Regions from separate parts of the Streptomyces sp. NPDC051684 genome, predicted to be linked through region 1. Evidence: riboswitches for the same ligand, from Rfam matches in the RefSeq annotation. Region 1 holds a riboswitch; each other region holds the start of a gene.

Region 1 (3,411 bases):
GAAGCGGGAGACCGCTTCCGGCAGGCTCGACTGCAGAGGTGTCGGCTCAGGCGGGGGCATCCATGTCTCCTTGAGGGCTCCTTGGTGGGGTGAGCGGCCGGGGTCCCGGCCCGTTACCTGCTGGGCCAGCGGCCGATCTGCACGTTCTCCAGCACACCGACCGCGTCCGGCACGAGGATCGCGGCGGAGTAGTAGGTGCTGACGAGGTACTTGGTGATGGCCTGCTCGTCGACGCCCATGAAACGGACCGAGAGCCCCGGCTCGTACTCGTCCGGCAGACCGGTCTGGTGCAGGCCGATGACACCCTGGTTGTCCTCGCCGGTACGCATGCAGAGGATCGAGCTGGTCCGCTCCTTGGTGACCGGGATCTTGTTGCAGGGCAGGATCGGCACCCCGCGCCAGGCGGGGACCTGCTGGCCGCCGAGGTCGACGTGGTCGGGGTACAGGCCGCGCGCGTTGAACTCGCGCCCCATCGCCGCGATGGTGCGCGGGTGCGCCAGGAAGAACTTCGAGCCGCGGCGGCGACAGAGCAGCTCGTCGAGGTCGTCGGGCGTGGGCGGGCCGGAGTGTGTCTGGATGCGCTGCTTGAAGTCGGCGTTGTGGAGCAGGCCGAACTCCCGGTTGTTGACGAGCTCGTGCTCCTGACGCTCGCGCAACGCCTCGACGGTGAGCCGCAGTTGCTCCTTCGTCTGGTTCATCGGCTCGTTGTAGAGGTCGGCGACCCTGGTGTGCACCCGCAGGATCGTCTGGGCCGCCGAGAGCTCGTACTCGCGCGGCTTCGCCTCGTAGTCGACGAACGCGCCGGGCAGTTCGTGCTCGCCCACGTGCCCCGCCGACATCGGGATCTCCGCCTCGCCGCGGTGGTTCTGGCCTCGGCCGGCGAGTGACTTGAACTCCTCGATGTGCTCCTGAAGGGGCGGCGCCGAGGACACCACGGACGCGAAGTCGGCGCGCGAGAGGGTGAGCAGGGTGCCCGAGGTCTCGGCGACCACGGTCTGCTCCCAGCGGGCGTCCTCGTCGAGGAGCGCGTAGTCGCCGAAGCGGTCGCCGTCGGCCAGGACGTCGAGCGCGACCTCGTCGCCGTACTCGCCCTCGGAGAACTGGTTGATGCGGCCGTGGGCGATCAGGTGGAGCTTGTCCGCCGGTGCCCCGCGCTCGACCAGCGTCTCGCCGGCCCGGAAGTCGCGCTGTACGCACCGGTCGGCGATGGCGGTCAGCACCTCGACGTCGTCGAAGCCGCGCAGCAGGGCCAGTTCACCGAGTTCGCGGGGGATCACACGGACGTCGCCGCCGTCCTGGATGAACTCGATGGTGCCGTCGCCGACGGTGTAGGTCAGGCGGCGGTTGACCCGGTAGACGCCGCCCTTGGTCTCCACCCAGGGCAGCATCCGCAGCAGCCACCGCGAGGTGATCTCCTGCATCTGCGGGGCGGACTTGGTGGTGGTGGCGAGATTGCGGGCGGCCGCCGTGCCGAGGCTGGTCTGCTGCGGCGGCACCGACACGGTGTCCGGGGTGGTCGAGTCGGTCGAGTCAACGGTCATCGGATGAGCTCTCCTTGGTCGGGCGAAAGCACGCATGCCCGTTGTGACGGGGCAGAAGTAGGAAAGGTGAGCAATTCGGTGGGAATACGTCCAGAACCAGAATCACCGTAAGGGCCCTCTCACCCGCCCGGCCAAGGAAAGCCGGCGACATTAACTCGATGCGATGATCAAGCCCGGCCGGTGTTTGCCCGGCGACCGACGGATCTCGGCCCGTTTGCCCGCCGTGTCCGAGCGGCCACCGACCCCGATGTCACGCGGCGGGCGGGCGCCGCGGCCCCGCGAAACCGATGGAAGTCGGCCAGCGGTCACAGAGGTCCTCATTGCGGACACCGCGCCGGTCGGGGTAGGGGACCGCGGTGCAAGCGGAACCCACCCGTGCGTCACCGCACGCCACCGCGTTAGGCTGGCGGCGATAACCGGACACGGGGTGCCCCGCACAGAGGGCTGAGAACACACCCGTCGAACCTGAACCAGTTCGCACTGGCGGAGGGATGTCTCATGCCTGTGACGCATGTTTCCAGCGGCCTGCCTGCCGACCACGACAGCGGCGCCTTCGATGGGCGCATGCCCGCCGCACCCGGCGACCTCGGCATCGAGGGGCGCGGCATCGAACCGGTCCCCGAAGGCAACCGCTACGGCGGGGCCGGACGCCTGTTCACCGTGTGGTTCGCCCCGAACCTGACGATGACCGGTGTCTTCACCGGCACCGTCGGCATCGCCCTCGGACTCGACTTCGCCACCGCGCTCGCCGCCGTCGTGCTGGGCACCCTGATCGGAGCGGTGCCGACCGCATACCTGGGGACGTGGGGGAGCCGGACCGGCGCGGGGCAACTCCCGCTGGCCGGGCTCGCGTTCGGGCGCGGCGTCGCGCTGCCCGGAGTGCTGCAGTGGCTGTCGTCCATCGCGTGGGACGCGCTGATCGGCCTGTTCGGCGGCGACGCGCTGGCCCGGCTGCTGGGCTGGCCGTTCTGGGCCGGCGTCCTCGTCATGCTGTGCGCCCAGGGACTGCTCGGCGTCCTCGGCTACGAGGCCATCCACCGGCTTCAGATCGTCATGACCTTCGTGCTCGGCGCCGCCTTCGCGCTCATCGCCTGGCGGATGCTCGACGGCGTGCACCCGGCGGCCCACGGCTCCGTGCACGGCGCCGACCGCGTCGGCGCGTTCGTCCTGACCAGCACCATCGCGCTGAGCCTCAGCCTGTCCTGGGCGCCGTACGCCAGCGACTTCAGCCGCTACCTGCCCGCCGCCACCTCCCGTACCCGCATGTTCTGGTACACCCTGCTCGGCCTGCTGGTGTCCTTCGTGGCCGTGCAGGCGCTCGGCCTGTGGGGCGCCTCCGTGCTCACCGACCAGACGGCGGCCGGGGTCGACGAGATACTCGGCGGGGGAGTGCTCGGCGGGTTCGGACTGCTCGCCGTGGCGCTGGCCGCGCTGTGCAGCAACGCCATGAACGACTACAGCGGCTCCCTCGCCCTCCAGACCATCGGCGTGCGCATACCGAGGCCGGTGGCCGCCGCCCTCGCCGCCGTCCTCGGCTTCCCGCTCGTGCTGTGGATGCACGCCGCGGACACCACGGCGCGCTTCCAGAATGTGCTGCTGTTCGTCGGGTACTGGATCCCCGGCTTCGTCGCGATCGTCCTCGTCGACTGGGGCGCCCGGGCCAGGGAACGTGCCGGGGCGCCGCTCGACCTCGCCGTCGAGCGCGGGCGACGGCAGCCCGCGTGGCCGGCGCTGCTGGCCTTCGCGGCGGCCTTCGCCGCGGCGGTCCCGTTCATGGACACCAGCCTGTACGTGGGGCCGGTGGCCGAAGCGTTGCACGGTGCGGATGTGTCGTACTACGTGGCGTTCCTCGTGGCGGCGATCGTGTACG
Region 2 (3,411 bases), on a different contig from region 1:
GGTGCGCAGCCCCTCGTCCGCGAGGACCTCGCGGTGGGCACCGAGCTCGATGCCCGAGCCGGCCAGCCAGCGGGTGGCGGGGCGGGCGCCGATGCCAACGACGACGGCTCCCGCGGGCAGCCGCGTGCCGTCGTCGAGGACCACGACGCCCGGTTCGATGCGCTGCACGCGCGCGTGGGTGCGCAGCTGGGCCCCCGCGTCGGCGTACCAGGTCGCCATGGGGGCGGCGATCTCGGCGGGCAGCGCCCCGGCCAGCGGCCGCTCGGCGGCCTCCACGACGGTGACCCGGCAGCCGGCCTCGCGGGCCGCGGTGGCGAACTCGGCGCCGATCCAGCCGGCGCCCACGACCACCACGTCGTGCTGCTCGGCGAGGACGGGCCGCAGCAGCTCGGCGTCGTCGAGCGTGCGCAGCAGATGCACACCGGGGGCCGCCCCCGCGCCCCCCGGCAACTGGACCGGCTCGGCGCCGGTCGCGACGACCAGCACGTCGTACGGGACCGGTCCCTCGGCGGTGTCCAGCTCATGGTCGCCGGGCCGCAGCCCGGTCACCTCGCGGCCCAGCTCCAGGGAGACGCCGAGCGCCTCGAAGTCCACGTCGAAGGCCGAGCCCTCGGCCTTGCCGAGCAGCACCGCCTTGGACAGCGGTGGCCGGTCGTACGGCTGGTGGGGCTCGGCACCGAGCAGGGTGACCGCGCCGGTGAAGCCCTGTTCGCGCAGCGCCACGGCGGTCTGCACTCCGGCCATGCCCGCGCCCACGATGACGACGTTCCGCTGCCCCGAAGGCGCTCCGCTCCCGCTCCGCTGCTCACTCACGGGATCAACCTTAGGCACCCGATCTTGCCGCGGTCAGCGGTGCGGGCCACTCCCGGGCCGTGACGTCCTGCACACGCGTCGGCGGTTTACCGATCAAGAGGAAGGTCGGCGCCGCCGGACTCACTCCTGGTCGAGCAGTTCCTCGACCGCGCTGGTTCCGCTGCCCTCCTGCGACTCCCACTCCCAGGTCTCGTCGAGGCGCACCCGGCCGTCCGGGAGCTCGGACACGAGCGAGACACAGTGCCCGGAGGCGGTCGTCCCGTCGGTCTTCAACTGCACGTAACGGAAGTCGAGCCGGTCGCCCGTGCGCGTCCCCACGAGGTGACCCTGCACCACATCACCGCCCACGTAGGCGGCCGAAACGAGGCCGTCCTCCTCCTGGTAGGCGAAGCGGGTGCTCGTGCCCACCTGGCCCGGGGCCTGGTCGGCGACGGGAGACATCAAGAGACCTTCGAGAGATCGGGCCACGGGTCGGTACTCCCTTACTGGAGGGTGTGGTCAACGGCTAGGGTGGCCAACGTAGAGCACTCGCGGGAGCCCGTACGCAGCGGGCTGAGAGGGAGGCTGGAGCGGCCTTCGACCGTACGAACCTGATCCGGGTCATACCGGCGAAGGGAGGGGCTTGACGCCCATGTCGTCGACGCCATCCGTTCATTCGCACCACACGCACACCTGCGACGTCCTCGTCGTCGGTGGCGGCATCATCGGTCTGGTCACCGCCTGGCGGGCCGCGCAGCGCGATCTTTCCGTCGCGGTCGCGGACCCCGAGCCCGGCGGCGGGGCCGCCCAGGTGGCGGCCGGAATGCTGGCCGCCGTCACCGAACTGCACCACGGCGAGCAGACGTTGCTCGGCCTCAACCTGGAGTCCGCGCGCCGCTACCCGGACTTCGCGGCCGAGCTGTCCGAGGCCACCGGGCAGGACCTCGGCTACCGCGCCTGCGGCACGCTCGCGGTCGCGCTCGACGCGGACGACCGCGCCCACCTCCGTGAACTGCACGCGCTGCAGACGAAGTCGGGGCTCGAGGCCGAGTGGCTCTCGGGCCGCGACTGCCGCCGCCTCGAACCGATGCTCGCGCCCGGCGTGCGCGGCGGACTGCGGGTCGACGGGGACCACCAGATCGACCCGAGAAGGCTCGCGAGCGCCCTCGTGACGGCCTGCGAGCGCTCCGGCGTGATCTTCCACCGGTCGTGGGCCGAACGGCTGCGTGTCGTCCGCGACCGGGCGCGCGGCGCAGTCCTCGCCGACGGCACCGAACTCGCCGCGGGCCAGGTGGTCCTGGCGGCCGGCAGCCGCGGCGGACAGCTCGCGGGCGTGCCCGACGCGGTGCTCCCGCCGGTGCGCCCCGTCAAGGGCCAGGTGCTGCGCCTGACGGTGCCGAAGCGGTACGCGCCCTTCCTCAGCCGCACGGTCCGGGCGGTCGTCCGCGGCGGCAACCTCTACCTGGTGCCGCGCGTCAACGGCGAACTGGTGGTGGGCGCCACCAGCGAGGAACTCGGCTGGGACACCACGGTCACCGCGGGCGGCGTCTACGAACTCCTGCGGGACGCCCACGAACTCGTCCCCGGCATCACCGAACTGCCGCTCACCGAGACCCGCGCGGGCCTGCGCCCCGGCTCCCCCGACAACGCCCCGCTCCTGGGGCCGACCGCCCTGCCGGGCCTCCTCCTGGCGACAGGGCACTACCGCAACGGCGTGCTCCTGACGCCGATCACCGGCGACACCATGGCGCACGCCCTGACCACCGGTGAACTTCCGGAAGAGGCCCGCCCGTTCACGCCGAAGCGCTTCGGCACAGCCCTCGTGGAGCAGCCCGCATGAACGTCCACGTCAACGGCGAGCCGCGCACGGTGACCGCGGGCACCACGCTCGACCTGCTGGTCACCACGCTCACCACCGCACCCCAGGGCGTCGCCGCCGCGCTCAACGAGACCGTCGTCCCCCGCACCCAATGGCCCGCCACGGCGCTCTCCGAAGGAGACCGCGTCGAGGTCCTCACGGCCGTCCAAGGAGGCTGAACCGTCCATGGCCGACGACACTTTCGTCCTCGGGGGCGAGTCGTACTCCTCCCGCCTGATCATGGGCACGGGAGGGGCACCCAGCCTCGACGTCCTGGAGCGCTCCCTGGTGGCCTCCGGAACCGAACTCACCACCGTGGCGATGCGCCGCGTGAACGCGAACGTGCACGGCTCGGTCCTCTCCGTCCTGGAGAAGCTGAACATCCGGGTGCTGCCGAACACGGCGGGCTGCTTCACCGCGGGAGAGGCCGTCCTGACGGCCCGCCTCGCGCGCGAGGCGCTCGGTACGGACCTGGTGAAGCTGGAGGTGATCGCCGACGAGCGCACCCTGCTGCCCGATCCGATCGAGTTGCTCGACGCGGCGGAGACGCTGGTGGACGACGGCTTCACGGTCCTGCCGTACACGAACGACGACCCGGTCCTGGCCCGCAAGCTGGAGGACGTCGGCTGCGCGGCAATCATGCCGCTCGGCTCCCCCATCGGCTCCGGGCTCGGCATCCGCAACCCGCACAACTTCCAGCTGATCACCGAGCACGCGCGCGTACCGGTGATCCTGGACGCGGGCGCCGGCACCGCCTCCGA
Region 3 (3,411 bases), on a different contig from region 1:
GCCAAGAAGCCGCCGCGGCACCTTGCTGATCTTTCGCCTGTTGAGCGGAAGGAAGCCGTTGCCGCGATCGGTGAGAAGCCGTTTCGCGCCAAGCAGCTCTCGCAGCACTACTTCGCGCGGTTCGCGCACGACCCCGCGGAGTGGACCGACATCCCCGCGGGGTCGCGCGAGAAGCTGCGGGAGGCGTTGCTGCCGGAGCTGATGACCGTCGTGCGGCATCTGTCGACCGACAGCGACACGACGCGCAAGACGCTGTGGAAGCTGTTCGACGGGACGCTCGTGGAGAGCGTGCTCATGCGGTATCCGGACCGGGTGACGATGTGTATCTCGTCGCAGGCCGGGTGCGGCATGAACTGCCCGTTCTGTGCCACCGGCCAGGCCGGGCTCGACCGGAACCTGTCGACCGGCGAGATCGTGCATCAGATTGTTGATGGGATGCGCGCCCTCAGGGACGGGGAGATTCCCGGAGGCCCGGCCCGGCTCTCCAACATCGTGTTCATGGGCATGGGCGAGCCGCTCGCCAACTACAAGCGGGTCATCCAGGCCATCCGCGCGCTCACGGACCCGGAGCCGGACGGGCTCGGGCTCAGCCAGCGCGGCATCACCGTGTCGACGGTCGGGCTCGTGCCGGCCATCAACCGGTTCACCGACGAGGGGCTGAAGTGCCGGCTCGCGATCTCGTTGCACGCGCCCGACGACGAGCTGCGCGACACCCTCGTACCCGTCAATACGCGGTGGAACGTGCGCGAGGTGCTCGACTCCGGGTTCGAGTACGCCGCGAAGTCCGGGCGCCGGCTGTCGATCGAGTACGCGCTCATCCGGGACATCAACGACCAGGCGTGGCGTGGTGACCGGCTCGGGCGGATGCTCAAGGGCAAGCCCGTGCATGTGAACCTGATCCCGTTGAACCCGACCCCGGGTTCGAAGTGGACCGCCTCGCGGCCCGAGGACGAGAAGGCCTTCGTCGACGCGATCGCCGCGCACGGCGTTCCGGTCACCATCCGGGACACCCGTGGCCAGGAGATCGACGGAGCCTGTGGACAGCTGGCGGCCACCGAGCGGTAGCCTGGCGACTGTCAGTTCGATACACCACAACTCCATCTGCATTCCGACAGGGGAGCGCCACAGCGCTGAGAGTGCGGCATCGGCCGCAGACCCTCTGGACCTTGCCCAGGTCATTCTGGGTAGGAAGTTCGGACACCACTCAAGCTGTTGCGCCCTGCCCGGGGCCCCGCGAAGGGGCTCCGGGCAGGGCCGCGTCTTCTCCTGGTCACGCCCAGGAGGAATTCAAGTGAGCAAGAAGGCGTACGTCGCCGTGGTCATGGGGCTCGGGCTCGTCACGCTGTCCGCGTGCGGGTCCTCCGGTGGTGGCTCCGGTGCCGCCGGCGGGGACTCCAGGACGGTGACCCTCGTGAGTCATGACTCGTGGGCCGTCTCCAAGGGCGTACTGAAGGACTTCGAGAAGAAGTCCGGGTACCGGGTCAAGGTCCTCAAGGACGGGGACGCCGGCGAGGCCGTCAACAAGGCGATCCTGTCCAAGAACAATCCGCAGGGCGACGTCCTCTTCGGCGTCGACAACACCTTGCTCTCGCGGGCGCTCGACAACGGGATCTTCTCCTCGTACAAGGCCAAGGGGCTGGAGGACGAGGTGAAGGGCGCGTACCGGCTCGACAAGGGTAAGAACCGGGTGACCCCCGTCGATACCGGGTCGCTCTGCGTCAACTACGACAAGGCGTACTTCAAGAAGCACGACCTCGCGCCCCCGGCCTCCTTCGCGGACCTTGCCAAGCCCGCGTACAAGAACCTGCTGGTCTCGGAGAACGCGGCCACCTCGTCGCCGGGGCTCGGCTTCCTGCTCGGGTCCGCCGCGAAGTACGGCGACGACGGCTGGCAGCCGTACTGGAAGAAGCTCAAGGCCAACGGGCTCAAGGTCGTCGACGGCTGGGACCAGGCGTACAACGAGGAGTTCAGCGGGAGCGCCGGTGGCAGGAAGGCGGGGGGCGAGCGGCCGCTCGTCGTGTCGTACGCGTCCTCGCCGCCCGCCGAGGCCGTGTTCGCCGATCCCCAGCCGAAGACCTCGCCGGTCGGGGTCGCGAAGGGGACCTGCTTCCAGCAGGTCGAGTTCGCGGGGCTGCTGAACGGGGCGCAGAACGAGAAGGGCGGCAAGGCGCTGCTCGACTTCTTGATCTCCAAGAAGTTCCAGGAGGACATGCCGCTCAACATGTTCGTCGATCCGGTGACCAAGAACGCCACCGCCCCCGCCGACTACACCAAGTACGCGGTGAAGATCGACGACCCCGAGACCATGAGCCCGCGCAAGATCGCGGACAACCGGGACGACTGGGTGAAGTCGTGGACGTCGCTCGTACTGAAGTAGCCGTCGGGAGAAGAAACGGGAACGCGGCGCGGCTTGGGCTCATGGTCCTGCCCGTCGTGTTCTTCGGGCTGTTCTTCGCCTATCCGGTCGTCGCGATCGTCGAGCGCGGGCTGCACGTCGACGGCGGCTGGCAGGTCGGGCGGATCCTGGATGTGCTCGGGCAGTCCGACATCCGGCACGTGCTGTGGTTCACCGTCTGGCAGGCGCTCGCGTCGACCGCGCTGACGCTGCTGCTCGCGCTGCCGGGGGCGTATGTCTTCGCGCGGTTCGAGTTCCCGGGCAAGCAAGTGCTGCGGGCCGTCGTGACGGTGCCGTTCGTGCTGCCGACCGTTGTCGTCGGCACCGCGTTTCTCGCGCTCGTAGGGAACGGCGGGCTGCTCGACGAGCTGTGGGGCGTGCGGCTCGACACGACGGTGTGGGCGATTCTGCTCGCGCATGTGTTCTTCAATTACGCGGTCGTGGTGCGGACCGTGGGTGGGCTGTGGGCGCAGCTCGATCCGCGGCAGGAGGAGGCCGCGCGGATGCTCGGCGCCTCGCGGTTCGCGGCCTGGCGGAAGGTGACGCTGCCGGCGCTCGGGCCCGCCGTCGCGGCTGCCGCGCTGATGGTGTTCCTGTTCACGTTCACGTCGTTCGGTGTGGTGCAGATTCTGGGCGGGCCCGGGTTCTCGACGCTTGAGGTCGAGATCTATCGGCAGACCGCGCAGATTTTTGACCTGTCGACCGCCGCCGTGCTCACCATCGTGCAGTTCGTCGCCGTCGGGCTGATTCTCGGTGTGCACGCGTGGACCGTGCGGCGGCGGGAGAGCGCGTTGCGGCTCGTCGACGCGGCGCACACGGCGCGCAGGCCGCGCGGGGGCGGGCAGTGGGCGCTGCTGAGCGGCGTGCTGGTGTCCGTCGCGCTGCTGATCGTGCTGCCGCTCGGGGTGCTCGTCGAGCGCTCGCTCGACGCTCCCGGCGGGTACGGGTTCGGGTACTTCCGGGCGCTCACGGACGCGGACGGCGGGACCTTCCTTGTGCCGCCGATCGACGCGATC
Region 4 (3,411 bases), on a different contig from region 1:
GTGCCCCACCAGGCGATCATCGCGGCGCCGATCCCGGACGTGATGTGGTCGTACGCCGGGGCGACGTCGGTGGTCAGCGGGCCGAGCGTGTAGAACGGCGCCTCCTCGCAGATCTCCTGCTGGAGGTCGATGTTCTCCTTGATCTTGTGCATCGGGACGTGGCCCGGGCCCTCGATCATCGTCTGCACGTTGTGGCGCTTGGCGATGGAGTTCAGCTCGCCGAGCGTCCTCAGCTCCGCGAACTGCGCCTCGTCGTTGGCGTCCGCGATGCAGCCGGGGCGCAGTCCGTCGCCGAGCGAGTACGTGACGTCGTAGGTCGCGAGGATCTCGCAGAGCTCCTCGAAGTTCTCGTAGAGGAAGCTCTCCTTGTGGTGCGCGAGGCACCACGCGGCCATGATCGAGCCGCCGCGCGAGACGATGCCGGTCTTGCGGTCGGCGGTCATCGGGACGTACGGGAGGCGGACTCCCGCGTGGACCGTCATGTAGTCCACGCCCTGCTCGGCCTGCTCGATGATCGTGTCCTTGTAGACCTCCCAGGACAGCTCCTCGGCCTTGCCGTCGACCTTTTCGAGGGCCTGGTAGAGCGGCACGGTGCCGATCGGCACGGGGGAGTTGCGCAGCAACCACTCGCGCGTGGTGTGGATGTTGCGGCCGGTGGAGAGGTCCATGACCGTGTCGGCGCCCCACTTGGTCGCCCAGGTCATCTTGTCCACCTCCTCCTCGATGGAGGAGGTGACGGCGGAATTGCCGATGTTGGCGTTGACCTTCACCAGGAATCGCTTGCCGATGATCATCGGCTCGATCTCCGGGTGATTGACGTTCGCGGGCAGCACGGCCCGGCCCGCCGCGATCTCGTCCCGTACGACGTCGGGGGCGACGTTCTCCCGGATGGCCACGTACTCCATCTCCGGGGTGATCTCCCCCCGGCGTGCGTACGCGAGTTGACTCACGGCCTGCCCGTTGCGGCCCCGGCGCGGCTGACGCGGGCGGCCGGGGAAGACCGCGTCGAGATTGCGCAGGCCGCCGCGCGGCGACGTGTGCTTGATGCCGTCGTCCTCGGGACGGACGGGGCGGCCCGCGTACTCTTCGGTGTCGCCGCGGGCGATGATCCAGTTCTCCCGCAGCGGTGCGAGGCCGCGGCGGACATCCGTGTCGACGGTCGGGTCGGTGTACGGACCTGAGGTGTCGTACAGCGTCACCGACTGCCCATTGGTGAGGTGCACTTGACGGACCGGCACCTGGAGGTCGGGGCGCGAGCCCCTGATGTACCCCTTGTGCCAGCCGATGGACTGGCCGGCCTCCTCGGTCGAGCTGGAGGCAGGCGTGTGTGCGTCCGTTGTGGTCATGAGACCTACTCCCTACGCCGGCATTACCCGGTAACAGGTTCAGCGGTCGACGCAGCGATATCCGTCCCCTGGTCACGCACTTCCACGCTGTTTCACGTGAAACGCGCTGGGACGAAGGTCAGCGCCCTCTCAGCCCGGTGCTCCGAGCTCCCGCGATGGCAAAAGCGCCTCCACGCTAACGTGATCCACGCCGCGTTGAACAGAGGGCCCCCTCCGTTCTTGCGATGATCTGGCGGTGACCACCAGCCAGCAGCCCCCCGCTCCGCCGTCCCACCCGCCGCATGGGCACTCCCACAGCCACGGTCCAGCGGCGCCAGTCTCGCGGCACCTGCGCAAAGTGATCGCGGCCGTCCTGATCCCGTTCTCGGTCGCGGTCGTCGTGGGCCTCGCGGTGCTCTGGCCGGGCGGCGCACCGCCGCACGAGCGCAGCGGGGTCGGCTTCGACCGACAGACGCAGCAGGCCACGGTCACCCGGGTCGAGAAGGTCGACTGCTCGTCCGTGCACGCCCAGGGGCAGAGCCCCACCGGGGACCCCACGGCGCAACAGGGCACCACCGGCGAGCAGAAAACCAGTGGCACCTGCGAGAACGCGACGATCCGGATCGACAGCGGCAAGGACGAGGGCCGTACGTTCACCGAGGTCGTCCAGCCGGATTCGCCGCGGCAGTTGCACGAGGGCCAGAAGGTGATCGCCGCGTACGCGCCGGACGCACCGAAGGAGCTTCAGTACTCGGTCACCGATGTGAACCGCAAGGTGCCGATGGTGCTGCTGGCCGGGATCTTCGCCCTGGCCGTGGTCGTGGTGGGCCGGATGCGCGGCGTCATGGCACTGGTCGCGCTCGCGGTCAGCTTTATGGTGCTGACCTTCTTCATCCTGCCCGCGATTCTGCAGGGGTCGAACCCTCTCGTCGTCGCGGTGGTCGGGGCCAGCGCGATCATGCTGATCGCGCTCTACATGTGTCACGGCCTGACGGCCAGAACCTCCGTCGCCGTGCTCGGCACCCTGGTCTCTCTGCTGCTGATCGGCCTGTTGGGCTCGCTGTTCATCGGCTGGGCGGCCCTGACGGGCAACACCGACGACAACACAGGGCTGATCCACGGCCTGTACCCGGACATCGACATGAGCGGTCTGCTGCTCGCCGGCGTCATCATCGGTTCGCTCGGCGTGCTCGACGATGTGACGGTCACCCAGACCTCCGCCGTATGGGAGCTGCACGAGGCGAACCCGACGCTGGGCCGGCGTGCCCTGTACCGGGCGGCGATCCGCATCGGGCGCGACCACATCGCGTCGGTCGTCAACACGCTCGTGCTGGCCTACGCGGGCGCCGCGCTGCCCCTGCTGCTGCTCTTCTCGATCGCGCAGAGCAGTGTCGCCGACGTGGCCAACAGCGAGCTGGTGGCCGAGGAGATCGTGCGTACGCTGGTCGGCTCGATCGGCCTCGTCGCCTCGGTGCCGGTGACCACCGCACTGGCCGCGCTCGTCGTGTCCGCCGACCGCCCGGAGCGGGGGCCCGTGAAGGCCGCTCCCGCTCCTGGACGTGGTGGCGGAGGCCGGCGGCGCAAACGCTGAATGGCGCGGAACTGCTCGGGTGCACCGCGCTGCTGAAGCGTTACGTCTGGTCCGGTGTCGTACAAACCATCTGGTGTGGCCGTCTGCTGTTGTGCGAGCCGATGGGGAGTCAGCCCGCGCTCTGCTCCTCGGCGAGGATCCGGTCGAGCGCCTCGTCGAGGTCGGACTCGAAGTCCGCGCCCGTTTCTTCCTGGCCGAGCGGAACGAGCTTGTCCGTCCGGTCGAGGAACGCGACGAGCGGTGCGACCCCTGCCCTGAACAGCGCCTGGTCCGCACCGACCTGAAGCCTGATGTGCACCTCTCCCGGCATCTCGCCGACCGCGCCGCCCACCCGCTCCACCGGTGTGACCTGTACGTCTCCTTCGCCACTGGCCCCGTTGACCCCGTCGACGAGGAGCTCCCGGCCGAACGCCCAGGTCACGGGCGCGTCTCCGGGGAGATGGAAGGTCAGCCGCACCGCATACGGATCGGTGGACTCGTACCGGAGCTCCACCG

The links. Region 1 has a riboswitch for thiamine pyrophosphate ahead of ACIA8D_RS19885 (purine-cytosine permease family protein). Riboswitches for the same ligand answer to the same signal wherever they lie in the genome.
Region 2: another riboswitch for thiamine pyrophosphate. It lies ahead of thiO (glycine oxidase ThiO); the one in region 1 lies ahead of ACIA8D_RS19885 (purine-cytosine permease family protein).
Region 3: another riboswitch for thiamine pyrophosphate. It lies ahead of ACIA8D_RS03550 (thiamine ABC transporter substrate binding subunit); the one in region 1 lies ahead of ACIA8D_RS19885 (purine-cytosine permease family protein).
Region 4: another riboswitch for thiamine pyrophosphate. It lies ahead of thiC (phosphomethylpyrimidine synthase ThiC); the one in region 1 lies ahead of ACIA8D_RS19885 (purine-cytosine permease family protein).

The regions. Positions count from the first base shown of each region.
Region 1 covers NZ_JBITCS010000015.1:149,342-152,752, forward strand. Annotated here, with positions in the region: gene ACIA8D_RS19875 (family 2 encapsulin nanocompartment cargo protein terpene cyclase) at 1-60, opposite strand, end outside; gene ACIA8D_RS19880 (family 2B encapsulin nanocompartment shell protein) at 114-1,541, opposite strand; TPP riboswitch at 1,955-2,050, shown strand; gene ACIA8D_RS19885 (purine-cytosine permease family protein) at 2,040-3,411, shown strand, end outside.
Region 2 covers NZ_JBITCS010000018.1:23,729-27,139, reverse strand. Annotated here, with positions in the region: gene ACIA8D_RS22185 (NAD(P)/FAD-dependent oxidoreductase) at 1-813, opposite strand, end outside; gene ACIA8D_RS22180 (hypothetical protein) at 934-1,281, opposite strand; TPP riboswitch at 1,334-1,447, shown strand; gene thiO (glycine oxidase ThiO) at 1,445-2,632, shown strand; gene thiS (sulfur carrier protein ThiS) at 2,629-2,829, shown strand; gene ACIA8D_RS22165 (thiazole synthase) at 2,837-3,411, shown strand, end outside.
Region 3 covers NZ_JBITCS010000002.1:226,656-230,066, forward strand. Annotated here, with positions in the region: gene rlmN (23S rRNA (adenine(2503)-C(2))-methyltransferase RlmN) at 1-1,065, shown strand, start outside; TPP riboswitch at 1,104-1,209, shown strand; gene ACIA8D_RS03550 (thiamine ABC transporter substrate binding subunit) at 1,322-2,377, shown strand; gene ACIA8D_RS03555 (ABC transporter permease) at 2,353-3,411, shown strand, end outside.
Region 4 covers NZ_JBITCS010000003.1:201,561-204,971, forward strand. Annotated here, with positions in the region: gene thiC (phosphomethylpyrimidine synthase ThiC) at 1-1,346, opposite strand, end outside; TPP riboswitch at 1,339-1,510, opposite strand; gene ACIA8D_RS05180 (YibE/F family protein) at 1,582-2,916, shown strand; gene ACIA8D_RS05185 (SsgA family sporulation/cell division regulator) at 3,026-3,411, opposite strand, start outside.